4 regions of the Actinomadura sp. NPDC048032 genome follow, and region 3 is predicted to be linked to each of the others. Evidence: riboswitches for the same ligand, from Rfam matches in the RefSeq annotation. Region 3 holds a riboswitch; each other region holds the start of a gene.
The links. A riboswitch is a leader RNA that binds a small molecule or an ion and turns the genes downstream of it on or off. The one in region 3 is predicted to bind cyclic di-AMP.
Positions count from the first base shown of each region.

Region 1: it holds a riboswitch for cyclic di-AMP, as region 3 does, so the genes downstream of both, AB0C69_RS15025 (NlpC/P60 family protein) here and AB0C69_RS39685 (hypothetical protein) in region 3, are expected to answer to the same signal.
Region 2: it holds a riboswitch for cyclic di-AMP, as region 3 does, so the genes downstream of both, AB0C69_RS13870 (CHAP domain-containing protein) here and AB0C69_RS39685 (hypothetical protein) in region 3, are expected to answer to the same signal.
Region 4: it holds a riboswitch for cyclic di-AMP, as region 3 does, so the genes downstream of both, AB0C69_RS22650 (NlpC/P60 family protein) here and AB0C69_RS39685 (hypothetical protein) in region 3, are expected to answer to the same signal.

Region 1 is NZ_JBEZJP010000090.1:2,126-6,955, forward strand. Features, by position in the region: gene AB0C69_RS15010 (RDD family protein) at 1-307, opposite strand, end outside; gene AB0C69_RS15015 (RDD family protein) at 315-1,130, opposite strand; gene AB0C69_RS15020 (amino-acid N-acetyltransferase) at 1,136-1,663, opposite strand; cyclic di-AMP (ydaO/yuaA leader) riboswitch at 1,928-2,135, shown strand; gene AB0C69_RS15025 (NlpC/P60 family protein) at 2,139-3,134, shown strand; gene AB0C69_RS15030 (LuxR C-terminal-related transcriptional regulator) at 3,438-3,668, opposite strand; gene AB0C69_RS15035 (LacI family DNA-binding transcriptional regulator) at 4,085-4,830, shown strand, end outside.
Region 2 is NZ_JBEZJP010000080.1:7,994-12,823, forward strand. Features, by position in the region: gene AB0C69_RS13850 (LysR family transcriptional regulator) at 1-710, opposite strand, end outside; gene AB0C69_RS13855 (LysE family translocator) at 821-1,444, shown strand; gene AB0C69_RS13860 (TetR/AcrR family transcriptional regulator) at 1,541-2,140, opposite strand; gene AB0C69_RS13865 (DsbA family protein) at 2,254-2,880, shown strand; cyclic di-AMP (ydaO/yuaA leader) riboswitch at 3,219-3,369, shown strand; gene AB0C69_RS13870 (CHAP domain-containing protein) at 3,384-4,061, shown strand; gene AB0C69_RS13875 (hypothetical protein) at 4,255-4,830, shown strand, end outside.
Region 3 is NZ_JBEZJP010000599.1:35-3,634, forward strand. Features, by position in the region: gene AB0C69_RS39680 (MFS transporter) at 47-751, opposite strand; cyclic di-AMP (ydaO/yuaA leader) riboswitch at 1,095-1,232, shown strand; gene AB0C69_RS39685 (hypothetical protein) at 1,242-1,976, shown strand; gene hpnH (adenosyl-hopene transferase HpnH) at 2,044-3,048, opposite strand; partial or broken gene AB0C69_RS39695 (prenyltransferase/squalene oxidase repeat-containing protein) at 3,110-3,600, opposite strand, start outside.
Region 4 is NZ_JBEZJP010000178.1:276-5,105, reverse strand. Features, by position in the region: gene AB0C69_RS22655 (DUF6153 family protein) at 1-281, opposite strand, end outside; gene AB0C69_RS22650 (NlpC/P60 family protein) at 343-1,401, opposite strand; cyclic di-AMP (ydaO/yuaA leader) riboswitch at 1,405-1,549, opposite strand; gene AB0C69_RS22645 (M56 family metallopeptidase) at 1,655-2,590, opposite strand; gene AB0C69_RS22640 (BlaI/MecI/CopY family transcriptional regulator) at 2,595-2,972, opposite strand; partial or broken gene AB0C69_RS22635 (MMPL family transporter) at 2,977-4,830, opposite strand, start outside.

The sequences.
Region 1 (4,830 bases), on a different contig from region 3:
CGTCGCCGAGACCGGCGCTCCCGCCCGCTCCGCCGCTCCCCTCTGGCGACGCTTCAGGGGCCTCCTGAGCCGTCGCAGCGACCACCTCGATGCCCGCGACGCGCTTGCCGAGCGTCCGCCCCCAGAGGGCGAGCTGGAGGGCCTCGTACAGCAGCATGCATCCGGCCACGGCGGACGGGGCGATGACGTCCGCCGTGTGCCCGGACACCAGTTCGCGGACGACGAGAACGACGGGGACTCCGACGACGAGCGTGTCGACGACGCGTGCCAGGAGCCTCTGCCCCGGCTCGGCGAGCGTTGCCGCCATCGTGGCCTTAGCCCGCGTACTCGGAGTACTCGGACTCGTCATATCCGACCCGCTCGTCGATGACGAGCGTGCCGGCGAAGCGATCATGCAGCGACTGGTGCAGAGGCTGATCCCAGATCGCCCACAGGTAGGCCATCAGCGCGCCCGCCCAGACCAGCACCATCCCGTACGCGGCGTAGTCCCACACCATCACCGCCAGGACGAGGAAGAAGAACACGCCGAGCTGGTAGCCGACGTGGGTGATCCCGGCACGCCAGACAGCCTGCGTCGTGGTGATCGGGGTGCCCGCGGGCCTCGCCTGAACGACCCCCAGGCCCAGAACACGCTTCCCCAGCGTCCGTCCCCACATGGACAACTGCACGGCCTCATAGATGAACGGCAGCACAGACAGGACACAGAAGAGGGTGAAGATGATGGGCCAGTTCCACACACCACCCTCGTCCTCCGTCTTGCTGCCCGGCTTGCCCAGACCGAACGCGCCGATCGTCACCGGCAGGACGAGTGCGAACCCGAAGACCGCGACGAGCGCGTTGTCGATGATTCGTGCGCCCGCCCTACGGTGAATGGGCGCCAGCGCCACGTCACCGCCGCCGTCGTAGGAACCGCCGCCGTCGTAGGAGCCGTAGTCCTCGTAGGCGGGCTGCTGGTTCCACTGCTGCTGCTGTGTCTGCCACTGCTGCTGGGGCTGCTGTTCCCACTGCTGCTGCGAGGACGGCTGCTGTGGTTGCTGCCACTGAGAACCTTGGTACGGAGGGGGCGGGCCGTAGGAACCCTGCCCCTGCTGGGGCTGGTAAGGCCGCCCGCGGTGGGGGGAATCGCTCATTCGGGTCAGTCCTCCAGGCGAAGCAACATCCGGGTGTTGCCCAACGTATTCGGCTTGACCCGGTCGAGGTCCAAGAACTCTGCCACGCCTTCGTCGTAGGAGCGGAGAAGTTCCTCGTACACCTCTGGCGACACCGGAGTCCCCAGGATCTGCTGGAAGCCGTGGCGAGCGAAGAACTCCACCTCGAAGGTAAGGCAGAACACCCGGCGGACGCCGAGTTCTCGCGCGTTCTCCAGGAGGCGGGTCACGATGCGGTGCCCGATTCCCCGTCCGCCGCATCCCTTGTCCACGGCGACCGAGCGGACCTCCGCGAGGTCCTCCCACATGACATGGAGCGCGCCGCAGCCGATGATCGGCCCGGGCGTCCCGTGCTGCACGTCCTCGGCGACCCAGAACTCCTGGACGTCCTCGTACAGCTTGACCGTCGTCTTCTTCAGCAGGCGACGCCCCGACCCGGCGTACAGGTCGACGAGCCTGCGAATCTCCTGGACGTCGGCGGTACGGGCACGCCGGATCACGACTTCCACAAACAGGCGAGATTATCGAACGCCGCAGCGCACCAGGGCACGCCCTCCCACCCTTCCGCGCCGGGCGGCGCGCGCTACTGACTAGATAAAAGGGGCCAGGTACTGCCCGGGGTCGTCCGAGAGGGGGGCCACAACACCGCGCGCGGGACGCGTCCGCCCGGCGTTCTCCTCGTTCACCGCGCCGCGTGACCTGCGAATTCGCATGTTCTGGTTGGCATCCAATGCGGGGTCCGTTAGTGTCCTGCGCTGACGTCGGCCCACCGCAGGACGGGGGCCGATCCGCCGAGTCCCCCGGGTCGCAACCAGCTGCCCGAGGAGCCGGGGACCCACTTTCGGAGCGTTTCGGGAGATCTCCCTGAGCGACCGAATGCGAGGGGTGAATCCGCGACCGCGGGCGATCGGTTCGCTCACGGGCGCGGACGGGCTGCTCCGGCCCCGACCCGTCAGCTGACCCGGTAGGCGGCTGAGGAGAGGAGTATTCGTGAAGCGATCGCGGCATGCTTCCCTTTCACGCTTCCGGGGGCGCGCGACCATCGTGGTCGGCGCGCTCGCCGTCGTTTCGGCCGCTCCGCACGCGATCGCCCCGCAGACGATCGCCGTCGCGCACGCCGACCCCGAGCCCTCCGCCAAGGAGCTGAGGACGAAGGCGCTCAAGCTCGCCGACCAGCTGGAGCAGCTCACCGAGCAGTACAACGGGCTCAAGGTCAGGCTCGCCCAGTCGCAGCGCGCCGCCAAGGTCGCCACGGAGAACGCCAAGCGGCAGGAGAAGACGCTGGAGACGCTCCGCCAGAAGGTCGGATCCCTCGCGGCGACGAGCTACATGCAGGGCGGTTCCGACCCCACGGTGTCGTTCGTCGCCTCCCAGGACCCCCAGTCCGTCCTCGACCAGGCCGCGACCCTCCACTACTTCGCCAAGCAGGACAGCACCCAGGTGCTCGGGCTGATGCAGGCCATGCAGTCCGCCCAGCGGGCCCGCAAGTCGGCCGAGGCCCGCGCCAAGCAGGTGAAGGAACTGAAGACGCAGCTCGACTCGCAGCGCACGAAGATCACCGACGCCTACGAGAAGATCCGCGGCAAGCTCGTCGACAAGGACCCGACCCAGCTCGCCAAGCTCCCCGTCATCGGCACCGGCAAGGCGGCGCAGGCGCTCCGCTACGCGATGAGCAAGATCGGCCGCCCGTACGTGTGGGGCGCCGCCGGTCCGACCACCTTCGACTGCTCCGGCCTCACGATGTGGGCCTACAAGCAGGTCGGCATCAACCTGCCGCACTACACCGGCAGCCAGTGGAACGCCGGAACGCACGTGTCGCGCAGCGAGCTCCAGCCGGGCGACCTCGTCTTCTTCTACGCCGACCTGCACCACATGGGGATCTACGTCGGCGGCGGCAAGATGCTGCACGCCCCGCACACCGGCGACGTCGTGAAGATCGCCTCCATGGACGGGCGCCCCTTCGCCGGCGGCGTCCGCGTCGCCTAGAACTCCGCTGTCGCACGACCGGCCAGTCCGGTCAACGCATGGCGTGCCGGCCGACCGCGGTGTCGAGTGACGCATCGCCGCGGCGTAGGCCGGTCAGTCTGGTCGTGAGGGATGAAGCCTGCCGGAGATCGGGGCGGGTCAGGTGGCCTGTCAGGCCCGAACGCCGTCCGCGGCGACGCCTCCTGCAGGGACCTACCTGCCAGGGCGCGGGCGCCGCCGCTGCGGGGGTGGACGGAATTCGGATCAACCGCCGTTTCTCCGGGTGACGCTCGCCGTCCCCTGGCGAGCGTCGGGGGTGCCTCGCTAGATGAGCTGCCTCCGGGCCGCCCACACCACGGCCTCGATAGGGGTGTTGACCTCCAGCCGGTCGCAGATCGTCCGCAGCCGGCGCCGCAAGGTCCGAGCGCTCAGTTCCAGCTTGCGTGCCGCCACATCGGCGGTGACACCGCTGGCGATCTGGGCGAGCAGCCGGATCTCTTCCTCGCTCAGCCCGAAATCGTCGGTGCCACGACGTGCGAGTGTGGCTGTTTCCACTCCGTCCTCCCTCGTCCGTGGTGATGACCGCGGGGATGCAGCCGTCCGCTGCACAGGCACGGGTTGGGCCTCGATCTGTACGCGCGTTGGGTTGCCGGGTCCGGACCCTTCCGGACTTAGATCATCGGGTTCCTTTTCTGTCTCGCGCGCTTGGCCGGAGGTGGCCGCATGGCCGATTGCGGGGGTGTACGGGGGAACTCCGGGTGACGATTCACTCGTTGGCCTGCCGAGAAAGACGGGATGTGATCGCCAGCCATCCGCCCGTCCCCTCTCGCCGAACCCACCGGTCCTCGCGGTGAACGAAGATCGTGAATCGTTTCAAGCTACGCTTCGGCTCGGAACGCTAGGCGGCCGGATCCGGCCCGTCAAGCGCCGGTCAAGAGCGTTGTGTGCTCGATCGCTCACCATGTGTGACCGTGCATTCGGCGCCCCGCCATGCCAAACTCCACTACCTGGGAAAACGCCCATGGAGCGGGACGAGGAGCGAGTTGCCACAGACCAGTATTCGTGAGGTCGCGAGGCGTGCTGGAGTCTCAGTTGGGACCGTTTCGAATGTCCTAAACCGGCCAGATCTCGTGGCCGAAGCTACCCGTGACCGCGTCCGCGCCGCGATCGAGGAGCTCGGATTCGTCCGCAACGAGTCCGCGCGCCGGCTCCGCACGGGCCCCGAGCGGACCGCGGGCGAGTTCGGCGACCAGCCGCGCCGGGCGTTCGGCGTCCTCGTCGAGGACCTCACCAACCCCTACGCGACCGACGTCGCCCGGGGCGCCGAGGCGGCGCTCAACGCGGCGGGCCACGACGCCCTGTGGCTGTCCAGCGACCACTCCCCCCGCAAGGAGCGCCGCCTGCTGGAACTGCTCGCCGACCAGCGGGCCGCCGGGGCCCTGGTCATCCCGGTCGGGATCGGCCCCCGCGACATCTCCCGGCTGCGCGCCGCGGGCATGAGCGTGGTGCTGATCGACCGGGACGCCTCCGACGTGTGCTCCGCCCGGGTCGACCACGTGGCGGGCGGCGAGGCCGCCGCCGCGTACCTGCTCGGCATCGGACGCGATCGCATCGCGTTCGTGACCGGGATCCCCGAGCCGCAGCCCTGCGTGGAGCGCCGCGACGGGGCCGCCCGCACGATCGTCGAGGCGGGCCTCGGCAAGCCCCCGGTCCTGGT
Region 2 (4,830 bases), on a different contig from region 3:
GCGACGTCGTAGGACTCGGTCTCGAACCGCACGGTGGGGGTGAAGCCGGCCTTGCGGGCGGCGTTGTGGAACTGTTCGCGGGCGGCATGGCCGGCCAGGATGGAGACCCACGCTTCGTCGCGCAGTTGTTCCAGGTGGAGTTCGGTGTCCGCGGGCTGCCCGGTGGCCAGTGGGTGGTCGTCAGGGAGGACCACGACCATCGGGTCCACCAGGAGCGAGTGCGCCCGTAGGTGCGGGGGCGGTGCGAGCGGCGTGTCCCAGGACGCGACGATGGCCACGTCCAGGTTCCCCGCGCTGATCTCGTCCGCTCCGCGCCCGGACACCACGTCGATGACGGAGACGTCGGCGGCCGGGTGGCGGTGGCGCAGGGCCGTCAGCGCCGGTGGCAGCAGATGCAGGGCGGCCGCCTGGAACGTCCCGATCCGCAGGCGGAGCGAGAGGTGGCCGAGCAGTGCGGCCAGTTCCGCCCCGGCCTGGTCCGATGCCTGCTCCACGGTCCGGCCGTGGGAGGCGAGCAGCGCACCGGCCGCGGTGAGCGTCGCTCCGCGAGGGCCGCGGATGACCAAGGGGACCTGCCAGTCGCGCTCGGCCTTGGCCACCTGCTGGGTGACCGCCGCGGGCGTGAGCCGGAGTGCGTGGGCCGCCGCCGTCAGGGAGCCGTGCCGCTCGATCAGAGCGAGAAGCCGCAGTTGCCCCGGATCCACCAGCATTCACCAATGCTAACGCTGCATCCTTCTCTTTTAACTTCCCTTAGGGACGGGGAGCGAGGAAGCCTGATGGCACACCCATCGGCCGCAATCCCCGGAAGGGGTTCGTTCCCATGCCCACGCATGTGCCCGTCTTCGTCATCACCACCTTGTTGCTGGCGATGCTGCCCGGCGCGAGTCAAGCGCTGATGATCCGGCAGGTACTGGAAGGTGGCCGGCCTGCGCTCCACGGCACGCTCGCGGGCAATGCCAGCGGCTTCCTGCTGTGGTCGACGGCCGCCGCGGCCGGGCTGTCCGCCGTCCTGCTGGCCAGCCCGACCGCGTACGCGGTGCTCCGGATCGCCGGCGGCATCGTGCTGATGATCCTCGGAGTGAAGACGCTCCGGACCGCGCTCACCGTCGTGTCCACCCGCCCGCCGGAGCAGGACGGGCGGGGCGCCGGCTTCGCGGGCGGATACCTCACCGGCCTGGTCACCAACCTCGGCAACCCCAAGGCGGGAGTGTTCGCCATCTCGGTGCTGCCCCAGTTCGTGACCGAGGAAGGCCCGGTGTTCCTGTCGACCGTCGCCTTGGGAGCCCTGTGGGCGCTCGTCAGCGCCTCCTGGTACATGCTGCTCACCTGGGCCGTCAGCCGAGGGCGCGCACTGGTGTCGCAGCCGACCGTCCTGCGGGGGCTCAGCATGACCACCGGTGCCGTCCTGCTGGCGCTGGGCGCCGCGGTGGCAGCAGGTGTCTGAGGGCCGGTCAGGTCCGCGGGCCCTGCTCGCCCGCCGCAAACCGTGAGCACCTGCGCGGGCGGCATGTGCAGGGGCGCCCAGAAGCGGTGAGGCGTGCTACTGCGTGGAGGTGTCGGCCGGTGGGGCGAGGCCGGTCATTGCGAGGTCGACGATGGCGTTGACGTGCTCGGCGTCGGCCGTGCGCGGGGTGAGCAGGCGGCGGTAGTAGGCGGCCCCGTAGAGCAGTTCGGTGACGAGGACCGGGTCGGCGTCGGCGCGGACCTGGCCCTTGCGCTGCGCTACGCGGATGCGGTCGGCCGCGGCGCCCGCCAGGTGACCGATGAAGTTGTCCCACAAGGCCTGGTGGAGGTCCGGGTCGTGCTGGGCCTCGCCGATCAGTGCGCGGTAGTGCGGGAAGACGTGCGGGTCGCCGAGGATGCGCGAGGCCGCCGCCATCTGCGTCTTGATATCGGCGACGAAGTCACCGGTGTCGGGGAAGGTCGCGTCCATCTTCCAGGTGGACAGCAGGCCGTCCAGCAGCACGGCCGCCTTGGACGGCCACCAGCGGTAGATCGTGTTCTTGCCGACGCCGGCGCGGGCGGCGATGCCCTCGATGCTGACCTTGCGGTACCCGACCTCCTGGCACAGGTCCATGGCGGCCTTGATGACGGCGTTGGCGGCCTCTTCACTTCGGCGCTCAGGACGTCTGGGTGACATGGGGACAGCATAGCCCTCAGGCGGCACGGAACGTTCCGTATTGACGCGGCGAGCGGCGGCGGGCATGCTGAGGCGGCACGGAACGATCCGTGCCGCCATTGAAGGACGAACCCATGAAAGTTGAGTTCACCCACGACATCGCCTGCGTCTGGTCGGCGCTCGGCTATGCCCGCTTCCAGCGGGCCGCCGAGGAGCACCGTGCGGGCGGAGGCGAACTGGAGGTCGTCTTCAGGCCGTACCAGACCGCGGGCTCCGCGGCGGAACCGCCGCCGAGCCGCGGCCGTTTCCCTCTCGCGCCCCCCGCGCGGGTCGAGCAGATCGCACGGGCGGCGGCGGTCGACGGCCTGGTGGTGAACCTCGACCGGATCGTGCCCGCCCGCACCGCCGACGCCCACCGGCTCATCGCGCTGGCGGCCGCGCACGGCACCGCCGAGGACATGACCGCCCGTCTTTACCGCGCCTACTTCAGTGACGGTCTGGACATCGGCGACGTCAACGTGCTGCGGGGCTTGGCGTCCGCGACCGGCGTCAGGTGGGACGGCGAGCGGCCCCACGCGGAACCGGCTCGGTCCGCTCGCGTGTCCGGCCCGCGAGTGCCGGTGTTCCGGTTTCCCGACGGGACGGTCCTGGTCGGAGCCGTGTCACTCGCCGCGCTGAGGGGTGAGTTGATGAGGGCCGACTCACCGCGCCGGCGCTCCAGCAGGACCACGCATCCGCGCCCGGCTCCGGTGCGACTATGACGCGTCCTGGTCGGTCTTGAAGATAGGGACCTTGATGACCAGCCCGCGGGTGGTGAGGGTCCGGGCTCGGGGATGATCGTCTCCCGCTGGGGCGAGGTGGCGACCAGAAATCTTGGGCCGACTTGACTGGACCGCAGCCCTTGCGTTGAGGGCGCTTTGGGGAGTCTTTACAGGTCAGCGGCGTCTTTGGGGTGTGCTTGACGAAATATGGGGCCGCTTGAACCTGTTGTGGGTGTGTGACCGACGGGAAAGCCCGTCCGGAGCGCCCGACCAGATCGTGACGGGCGCATCGAGTCCCTGATCATCAGGACGGCCGATCAAGGCACGTCCGCCGCCGAGTCCGCAGAGCGCCGATCACTGGCCGAGCGGAGCCGGGGACCCACCGAAACACCGGGGTGAATCCGCACTCCCGCCTTGCGCGGGGTCGCGGTAGGGCCACTTCCATGCCCGAACCCGACAGCTAACCCGGTAGGCGGACTGGAAGACCTCAGGAGAACCTTCGCATGACCGCTCGTACTTTCGACCTGACCAAGCGCATGGGCACCCGCTTCGCCGCCGGAGCCGTCCTCTCCCTGGCGAGCGCGTTCGGCCTCGCCTCCCTGGCCCCGTCCGCCCATGCGGACACCAAGCCCGCGAACGCCGCGCACGTCGCCGCCACGCCCCAGGCCGCCGCCAACGGCGCGAAGACCGCCACCGCCGGCGCCTCCGCGCAGGACGTCATCAAGCTCGCCCGCACGCAGATCGGCACCCACGAGGACGCCTCGGGCAACAGCAAGTTCAACGACTGGTACGTCGGCTCGCCGCTGGGCGAGCAGAACGCCCACCGCATCGGTTCCAAGAGCGCCTCGGTCTACAAGGGCCAGTCCTGGTGCGACATGTTCGTGTCCTGGCTGGGCCAGCACACCGGCACCAAGGGCATGGGCGCCGACGCCTACACCGTCAGCCACGCCAAGTGGTTCAAGAAGACCGGCCGCTTCGGCCAGACCCCGAAGCCCGGCGCCGTGGTCTTCTTCGCCTGGAACGGCGGCGGCATCAAGGGTGTCGAGCACGTCGGCATCGTCGTCAAGGACAACCACGACGGCACCATCAACACCATTGAGGGCAACACCGGTGACGCGGTGAAGAAGAAGGTCCGCGACACGTCCACCGTCGCCGGCTACGGCTACCCCCAGTACCGGTGAGCCAGGGCCGCTGAGCGGCCCGTCGCCCCGCACCGTCCAGTGGTGCCTCCCCCCTTCTCCAACCCTCCGCGATCACACCCACGTCGCGAGCACGCCCACGTGCCGTGCGCCGGATCCGTCATGCCCGAACGGCGAGCCCCCGACTAGCCGAAGGCGTGACCCGGCGCCCCGGACCACCGAGCAAAGGATGAACATGCAGAAGCGAGCCATCGACACCGCCCTGATCGGTACCGCTCTCGCGGGCCTGCTGGCCGCGGGCGTGGCGGCCGGGACCTCCCACGGGGCCCAGGCCGACGAGCCGATGTCGCACAAGGTCATCGGACAGCAGGTGGCCGGGCAGCAGGTCACCGGCCACAAGATGACCGGACAGCTGGTCACCGGACAACAGGTGAGCGGGCACAAGATGACCGGACAGCCGGTCACCGGAAAGCAGGTGACCGGAACGCAGGTGACCGGGAAGCAGGTGGGGCAGCCCGCCGCGAAGGCCACCCACCACGGCACCGCCAAGGTCGCACCGAAGCGCCACGCCGTCCTGTCGGGCAGCACCAAGGCGTCCTACTTCTGGGACGACGGCTCAGGCGTGAACGGCGACACGGGCGCCCCGGCGGGCGGCAAGCCGATGCAGAAGGGCCTGTTCGCCAGCCCGAGCTGGCCCATGCACACCAAGGTGAAGGTCACCTACAAGGGGCGCAGCGTCACCGGCTTCGTCGGGGACCGCGGGCCGGGCGAGCCGTCGCACCGCGGCGTCATGCTCGACCTCGACACCTAC
Region 3 (3,600 bases):
CGCGAGCTCGGCGCCGCGTTCGGGCAGGGCTTCCGCGCCGTGCGCCTCACCACCGACCACACTCGCCCGCGCCGTACACGACGGCCGCCAGGCCGCCGGTGACGAGGACGGCGGAGATCCAGTCGAGGCGCGCCCCGGGGAACGCCGGCGGCGCGGGAAGGACGATCCGTCCCGCCACCGACGCGGCCGCGGCGATCGCGACGTTGACGTAGAGGCACCAGCGCCAGTCGGCGTACTGGGTCAGCGCGCCGCCGAGCAGCAGCCCGACCGCCGCTCCGCTGCTCGCCACGGCGCCGTAGACGCCGAACGCCTTCGCGCGCTCCCTGGGCTCGGTGAACGTCACCGCCAGCAGCGACAGGGCGGTGGGCGCGAGCAGCGCGGCGAACGCCCCCTGCAGGGCGCGCCCGACCACGAGGACCCCGAAGCCGGGCGCGGCCCCGGCGATCATCGAGGCGACGGCGAACCCGGCCAGCCCGGCCAGGAAGCTGCGGCGCCGCCCGACCAGGTCGGCGATCCGGCCGCCGAGCAGGAGCAGCCCGGCGAAGGACAGGGTGTACGCGGTGATCACCCACTGCCGGTCGGCGTCGCCGAAGCCGAGCGCGTGCTGGGCCGTCGGCAGCGCGATGTTCACGATGGTGGCGTCGAGCGCGATCATCAGCTGCGCGACGGCGATGACGACCAGCGCCGCCCAGCGCCGGTTCGGGACGGCCGCGGACGGACCGGACGCGGTGCGCGCCGGGATGGCGGTCATGGAACCCACCTCCTCTAAGTGAAGGGTTCTCCTCCGGATATTAACTGGAGGTTTCTCCTCCGTCTAGAGGCGGATCGGGCCCGGATCGCCTCCCCGGCACGCCCGCACCGGCGGCAGGCGACGGCCGGGGCGCCGGGTCGGCACGGCACTGAGCTGCGGAATCATCGCCCGCGACCTTGCCGTCTCTTGGTGATTTCAGTAGCTTTGCCCCTTTAAGACGCCTTCCAGGCGTTTTGTCCCACCGCGGGGTTTCCGAGCGCGGTGGGGCGGGGTGCCGTCCCCGCGCGACAAGGCCCGAGATCCCTCATCGATCGGGCCCCACATCGTCAGCGCCGCTGTCTCTCAGCGGCACCCGCCGAGTCCGCCGTGGCGCGGAGCCGGGGACCCAACCCGAACTGGGGTGAATCGGCCTGTCAGGCCGTAGGGCGACTTCCACGTCCGAACCCGTCAGCTAACCCGGTAGGCGGCACATGGAAGCAAGGAGCCCCCCGTGAAAGGCAAGCACCTCGACCGGCCGCGCGTTCTGCGGCCCGGCCCCTGGGTCACCGTCACGCTGACGGGCCTCGCCGTCTTCGGCGCGACGGCGGCCATGCCGACGACCCTGCAGCACGCGTCCACCGAAACCGTCGCCGCCGTCCAGACCGTGCCGCAGCAGCGGACCGCGCCGCGGCAGGCGGCGCCGCAGGAGCAGGTCAGAGCGCAGGCCCAGGTCCAGAAGGAGTTCAAGGCCCCGCCGAAGGCCGAGCCCTCGGCGAAGACCGAGTCGTCGGCGAAGGCCGAGCCGCGGAAGCAGGCCGCCGCGCCGAAGTCGGACGCGCGGTCCAAGGTCATCGAGCGGGCCAGGACCTGGCATCCGCACACCGGCCGGCGGGTCCCCTACAGCCAGACCAGCACGCACAACGGATACCGCACCGACTGCTCGGGATACGTGTCCATGGCGCTGGGGCTGCCCAAGCCCGGGACGAACACCGTCGGCCTCACCTCGTCGCGGTACACCGAGCGAATCGCGATGTCCGAGCTGAAGAAGGGCGACCTCGTCATGGACGCCCTCGGCAGCAACACCACCCGGCACGTCGTCATCTTCGAGAAGTGGGCCGACAAGGAGCACTCGTCGTACTGGGCCTACGAGCAGCGCGGCCGGTACGGAACCGACCACCGCGAGCTCGACTACGGGCTCTCCTCGGGCGACGAGTACAAGGCGTACCGGCCGACGTCCCTCACGTAGGCGTCCCTGAAGACGCCCGGCATCGGCGGGACGCCGGTGCCGGGCGGAACGGGCTTGGAGAGAGGGGTCAGACCGAGCGGACGGCCCGCAAGGACTCCTTCAGGGAGCCGAGGGTCGAGAAGACGGCCGTGGGTTCGTAGCCGCAGTGGGCCATGCAGTTGGCGCAGCGGGAGTCGCGTCCCCTTCCGTAGGAGTCCCAGTCGGTCTCGTCCAGGAGTTCCTGGTAGGTCTGCGCGTAGCCGTCCGACATCAGGTAGCAGGGACGCTGCCAGCCGAAGAGGGAGTAGGACGGGATCGCCCAGGCCGTGCAGGGGAAGTCGACCTTGCCTTCCAGGAAGTCCAGGAACAGGGGCGAGTGGTTGAAGCGCCACCGCTTGCGGTTGCCGTCCCCGAACGCCTTGCGGAACAGCTCCCGCGTCTCCTGGACGCCGAGGAAGTGGTCCTGGTCGGGCGCCTTGTCGTAGGCGTAGCCCGGCGAGATCATCATCTCGTCGACCCGGAGGTCGTCGTTGAGGTAGTTCATGACGTCGATGACGGTCTGCGGCGTGTCCGTGTTGAAGATCGTCGTGTTGGTGGTGACGCGGAACCCCCGCCGCTTGCACTCCCTGACGGCCGCGACGGCGTCGTCGAAGACGCCCTCCTTGCAGACGGACGCGTCGTGGCGTTCCCGCAGCCCGTCGATGTGCACCGCCCACGCGAAGTACGGCGAGGGCGCGAACTTGTCGATCTTCTTGGGGATGAGCAGCGCGTTCGTGCACAGGAAGACGTACTTCCTGCGGCGGACGAGCTCGTTCACCAGCTCGTCGATCTGCGGGTGCATCAGCGGCTCGCCGCCCGCGATGGAGACCATCGGCGCGCCGCACTCCTCGATGGCGGCGAGGGCCTGCTCGACCGGCATGCGCTTCCTCAGCACGTCGTGCGGGTGCTGGATCTTCCCGCAGCCGGCGCAGGCGAGGTTGCAGGCGAACAGGGGCTCCAGCTCGACGATGAGCGGGAACTTCTCCCGGCCGCGCAGCTTGTTGCGGAGGATGTAGCCCCCGATGCGAAGGCTCTGGCGGAGCGGCATGCTCATGGTGTCGGGACCTCCTCGTGCAGGGTGAACTCGGCGGTCCCGCCCGGTCCGCGCCCCCGCCTCATGCCGCGCCCTCCAGGTAGCGGCCGAGGGCGCTCAGGGGGAAGACCAGGCGGTACAGGTGGTAGTTGATGTAGAAGTCGCCGGGGAAGCCGGTGCCGGTGAACTGCTCCTCGTCCCAGTTGCCGTCCGGGCGCTGGTGGTCGACGAGCCACCTCACGCCGGCCTCCACGGCAGGGGTGCGCTCGCCCGCGGCGAGCAGCGCCAGCAGTGCCCAGGCCGTCTGCGACGGGGTGGACTCGCCCCGCCCGATCCACGCGGGGTCGTCGTAGGAGCGCAGGTCCTCGCCCCAGCCGCCGTCGCGGTTCTGGTGGTCCTCCAGCCAGACCACGGCGCGCCGGATCGCGGGCTTGCCGGGACGCACCCCGGCCGCGACGAGCGCGGGCACCACGCTTCCCGTGCCGTAGACGTGGTTCGCCCCCCAGCGCCCGAACCACGAGCCGTCCGCCTCCTGCGCCCGGAGCAGCCACACGACGGCGCGCCTGACCACGG
Region 4 (4,830 bases), on a different contig from region 3:
TGATGGCCGCCGGGCCGGTCGCCCCGGGGCGGAGGGTGCCCCGCCATCGCTTCGGCGGCGGGGGCGGCGTGCCCGGAGGCCATGGACGTCAGCGGAACGCCGCCCATCTCCGCCGGGCTCGCCGTGGACTGGAAGCCGTGCATCGCCAGCAGCCCGAGGAGCACGAGCAGGCCGGACGCCAGCCGGAGGACGTCCGGGCGCACGGAGCGCCTCGGCCGTCCCACCGGCCGTCCCGCGTGCGCGCCGTCCCGTGCGGGGAGGGCGCCGACGTGCGTGCTCATCTCGCGGACCAGGGTAGCGAAGAGTGATCGGCGGTCACCGGCGGGTCACCGCTTCGAGGGGTCAGGCGACACGGACCCCGCCCGCGAACGGGCGGCCGGCGATGGGGGCGATCTTGACGACGTCGCCGGTCTGCGGCGCGTGAACCATGTTGCCGTTGCCGATGTACATGCCCATGTGGTGCAGGTCGCTGTGGAAGAACACCAGGTCGCCGGGCTTGAGCTGGCTCATGCTCACGTGGGTCCCGGCGTTGTACTGGCTGCCGGTGTAGTGGCCGAGCGTGATGCCGACCTGCGCGTAGGCGTACAGGGTCAGGCCGGAGCAGTCGAAGCCCTTGATGTTGGCGCCCTGCGCGGTGCCGTAGCTCGGGCCGGACGCGTTGCCGCCGCCCCAGGAGTAGGGCACGCCCTGCTGGGCGAGGGCGGCCCGGACGGCCGTCATGGCCTTGGCCGAGGCCCCGCCGGAGTTGAGGTTGGGGATGGAGGCGGGACCCGTGCCCGCGGTCCTGAAGGTGCCGAGTTGCTTCTCGACCTTCTTGAGCTTGATCTGGAGTTCCCGGCGCTTCTTCCTCGCCTCGCCGGTGAGCGCGCGCACCTGGGCGGCGCGCTGCTCGGCGGCCTTGCGGGACCGGTCGGCGCCCTGCATCACCTGGAGCATCTGGGTGATGCGGACGTCGTTCTGCTTGGCGAAGTAGTTGAGGGTGGCCGACTGGTCCAGGACGGCCTGCGGGTCGGACGACGAGGCGAACGTGATGGCCGGGTCCGCCGGGCCGTTCTTGTAGCTGTCCGCGGCGATCTTCGCCATGCGTTCGCGCGCTTCGTCCAGCGCCTTCTGCTGGCGCAGGGCGCTGCTCTTGGCGAGCTTCGCGGCGTGCTCGGCCTGCTTGAGGCGTTCGCGCAGGCCGTTGTACTGCTCGCTGAGCTTCTCGGCCTCGTCGGCGAGCTTCTCCTGCTGCGCGGTCAGTTGCTTGCGCGTCGGCTTCGGCTCGGCGTGGGCGGGCGCGGGCGCGAGAAGCCCGGCGGACAGCGCGAGGGCGGCCGTCCATGCCGTGACGTCGCCGAGCCGGCGGGTGCGGATCCTGCGGCGGGCTGTCGTTCGGGGGCCGGCAGCTCGTCGCTGCATGCGGTGTCCTCTCCTGTACCGCCTACCGGGTCAGCTGACGGGTTCGGGCCGGAGTCGCCCTACCGTCCCGCGGGACGGACTCACCCCTGAAGATCGGGTCCCCGGTTCCCCGGACGGAGCCGTCCGCGGGATTCGGCGCGGTCGCCGGCCGTCCCCGGCGGGGACGTCGGACCGTGACCTCCTACGGAGCGTAGGAGGTTTACGGTCGGTTCGCCACCGAAGCGGCAGATTTCCCCAAATGCCACATTCCGCCTCAGCAGGCAGCGGCGAGCTCCACGACCGCCGCGGCCCCGGCCAGGAGCGGCGCGGCGACCGCCGCCACCGCGAACAGGCCCGCCGCGAGCCGGACGGCGCGCCGCGGCCTCGCCGGGGCGCCCTCCAGCCGCAGCACCCGCTCCATCAGCGCACCGGCGGCCGGCGTGCCCGCCGCGCCGAGCGCCCCCGCGCCGGCGGGCGCCGCCGAGAGCCGGCACAACGCGTCGACCAGCGGCTTCCTGCCGTGGACGCGGACCGCGGCGTCGTCCGCGGCCATCTCCAGCAGCAGCGGCAGCCGCGCCTTCGCGCGCCGGACGGTCGGCAGCCACGGCAGCATGGCGTGGACCAGGTCCAGGGCCAGCAGGAAGACATGGTGGCGCTGGCGCAGATGCGCGCGCTCGTGCGCCAGGACGGCCCCGAGCTCCTCGGCGCTGAGCGCTCGCTGGGCCCCGGTGCTGACCACGATCGCGCGGTGCCGGGACGGCAGCGAGTACGCCACGGGCACGGGGTGGTCGAGGACGAGGACGTCCGGATGGCGGCGGTCCTCCCGGGCGACCAGCCGCAGCATCTCCCGGTGCCGCCGGCGGTGGCGCACGGCCCGGCCGAGCCTCGGCAGGCCGCGGGCGAGCACGGCGGCGCAGGCCGCGGCGAGGACGGCGGTCGCGACGGCCGCGGCGGCGGTGGCGAGACGGCCGTGATGGGGCAGGCAGTCGCGCAGCCGGGACAGCAGTCCGTGCCCCGGACCCGGCGGCGCGAGCAGCCCCGCCGCCGCGATCCCCGCCGCGGCGATGAACGTCCCCGCGAGGGCGGCCGTCCAGCAGGCGATGGCCGTCCCCGGGCCGACGGCGGAGCGCCTGAGGAGGTCCAGAACGGGCCCCGCGGCGCATCCCAGCAGGACCACCGAGACGACGAGCCCGGCCACGAGCGGGATCACGGGATCACGCGTCCTCGCCGGCGGTCCGCCGCCGCAGGGCGTCCAGGAGGTGCCGGGCGTCCTCCGGCGGGACGCTCTCGGCGAACCTCGCCAGGATGGCGCCGTGGTCGGAGGCCTCGCTCAGGGCGTCCAGCATCAGCTCGACCGCGTACTCCTCCCGCGGCCGCGTGGGGCTGTAGCGGAAGGCCGTGCCCTCCTGCGTACGCCGGAGGAGGCCCTTCTGCGCCAGGCGTTCGGCCACGGTCTGCACGGTGTTGTAGGCCAGTGCCCTGTCCGCGTCCTCGTTCAGCTCGGCCAGCAGCTCACGGACCCGCAGCGGGCGGGGCGCCGCCCAGAGCACGTCCATGATGGAGCGTTCGAGCGATCCTCCGAGTGCGGACACGCGGTCACCTCCGTACCGCCCCCATTGTGCCGGACGTCTCCTGGGGGCCGGCCTCCTGGAGCGGGGTTCCTCCAGCGTGGGCGGGTTCCCGGCGGCCCGGCATCCACCAGTTGGCCCTGCCGCACAGCTCCATCACCGCGGGGACGAGGACCATCCGGACGACGGTGGCGTCGACGAGCACGGCGACGGCCATGCCGAGGCCGATCTGCTTGACCGACACGTCGGGGCCGAGCAGGGACGTCGAGAAGACGGCGATCATGATGGCGGCCGCGGCGGTGATGACCTTGGCGGTGCGCGCCAGCCCCCGGGTGACGGCCGTCCGGGTGTCGCCGGTGCGCTCGTACTCCTCCCGGATCCGCGAGATCAGGAAGACCTCGTAGTCCATGGACAGGCCGAACAGCAGCGGGAACATCATCATCGGCACCCAGGTCGTGATCGGCATGGTGGTGGGGAAGCCGAGGGCCTTCCCGAGCCAGCCCCACTGGACGACCGCGACCAGCACGCCGTAGGCCGCGCCGATCGACAGCAGGTTCATCACCGCGGCCTGCAGCGCGATCGTGACCGAGCGGACCAGCGCGACCAGCAGCACGAGCGACAGCGCGACGACGACCGCGATCATCAGGGGCAGGCGGGAGCCGACCTCCTCGGCGATGTCGATCGCGCCGGCGTTCGGGCCGCCGACCTGGACGCCGGCGCCGCCGGGCGCCGCGGGCAGGACGTCGTCGCGCAGCCGGTGCACCAGGTCGGCGGTGGCCTCGTCCTGGGCGCCGCTCTTCGGGAAGGCCATGAACGTGGCCGCGCGCCCGTCCTCGCTGATCCGGGCCGGCGTGACGGAGGCGATGCCCTCGGTCCGGCCGACCGCGTCGACGACGGGGCGCAGATCGGCGTCCGGGGACCCGATCCGCGCGGCGAAGATCAAGGGCGCGCCGTAGCCGGGCCCGAAGCCCTCGGAGAGGATCGTGTACGAGGTGTGGCTGCTCCGGTCGTGCGGCTGGACGCTGGCGTCGGGCAGGCTCAGCCGCATCGACAGCACGGGGGCGGCGAGCACGAGCAGGCCCGTCCCGGCGAGGACCGCCGCGACCAGCGGCCTGCGCTGCACCACGCCGGCCCAGCGTTCGGCGGGGGGACGGCGCTCGCCGGTGCGCGGGCGCGGCGCGCGGCGCGGCAGCCGCAGCGAGTCGATCCGGCGGCCGGTGAAGCCGAGGAGCGCGGGCAGCAGGGTCACCGCGGCGATCATCGTGACCAGCACGGTCACCGACGCGGCGACGGCCACGCCCGTCATCAGCCGCTGCCCCATGACGACCAGTCCGAGCAGCGCGATCACCACGGTCGTGCCGGCGAACAGCACGGCGTGCCCGGCGGTGGCGATGGCCGTGGCCGTGGCGCCTTCGGGGTCGTCCCCGTCCCGCAGGGCCTCCCGGTAGCGCGTCACGATGAACAGCGCGTAGTCGATGCCGATGCCGAGGCCGACCAGCACGGCGACGAGCACGGTGAAGTCGGGCGCGGGGACGAGGTGCCCCACCAGCTTGATCAGGGCCATTCCGCCGAGGATGGCCGTCAGCGCCGTAGCGATGGGCAGGCCCATCGCGACCAGCGACCCGAAGGAGATGAACAGGATCACCGCGGCGGTCAGCAGGCCCACGCCTTCGGCCGGGCCCTGCTGGGGCGTCTCGGCCTTCTCCGCCCGCTCGCCGCCCAGCCCGAGGAGCAGGCCGTCGCCGGAGGCGTCCTTGACCGCCTCCACCAGGGGCTTGACGTCGGTCTTCTTGGCCGCCTCCTCGGTCAGCGGGATCGTCGTCCGGGCGATGCGGCGGTCGCGCGTCACCAGGTTCGGGTCCTGGTAGGGCGAGATCACCGG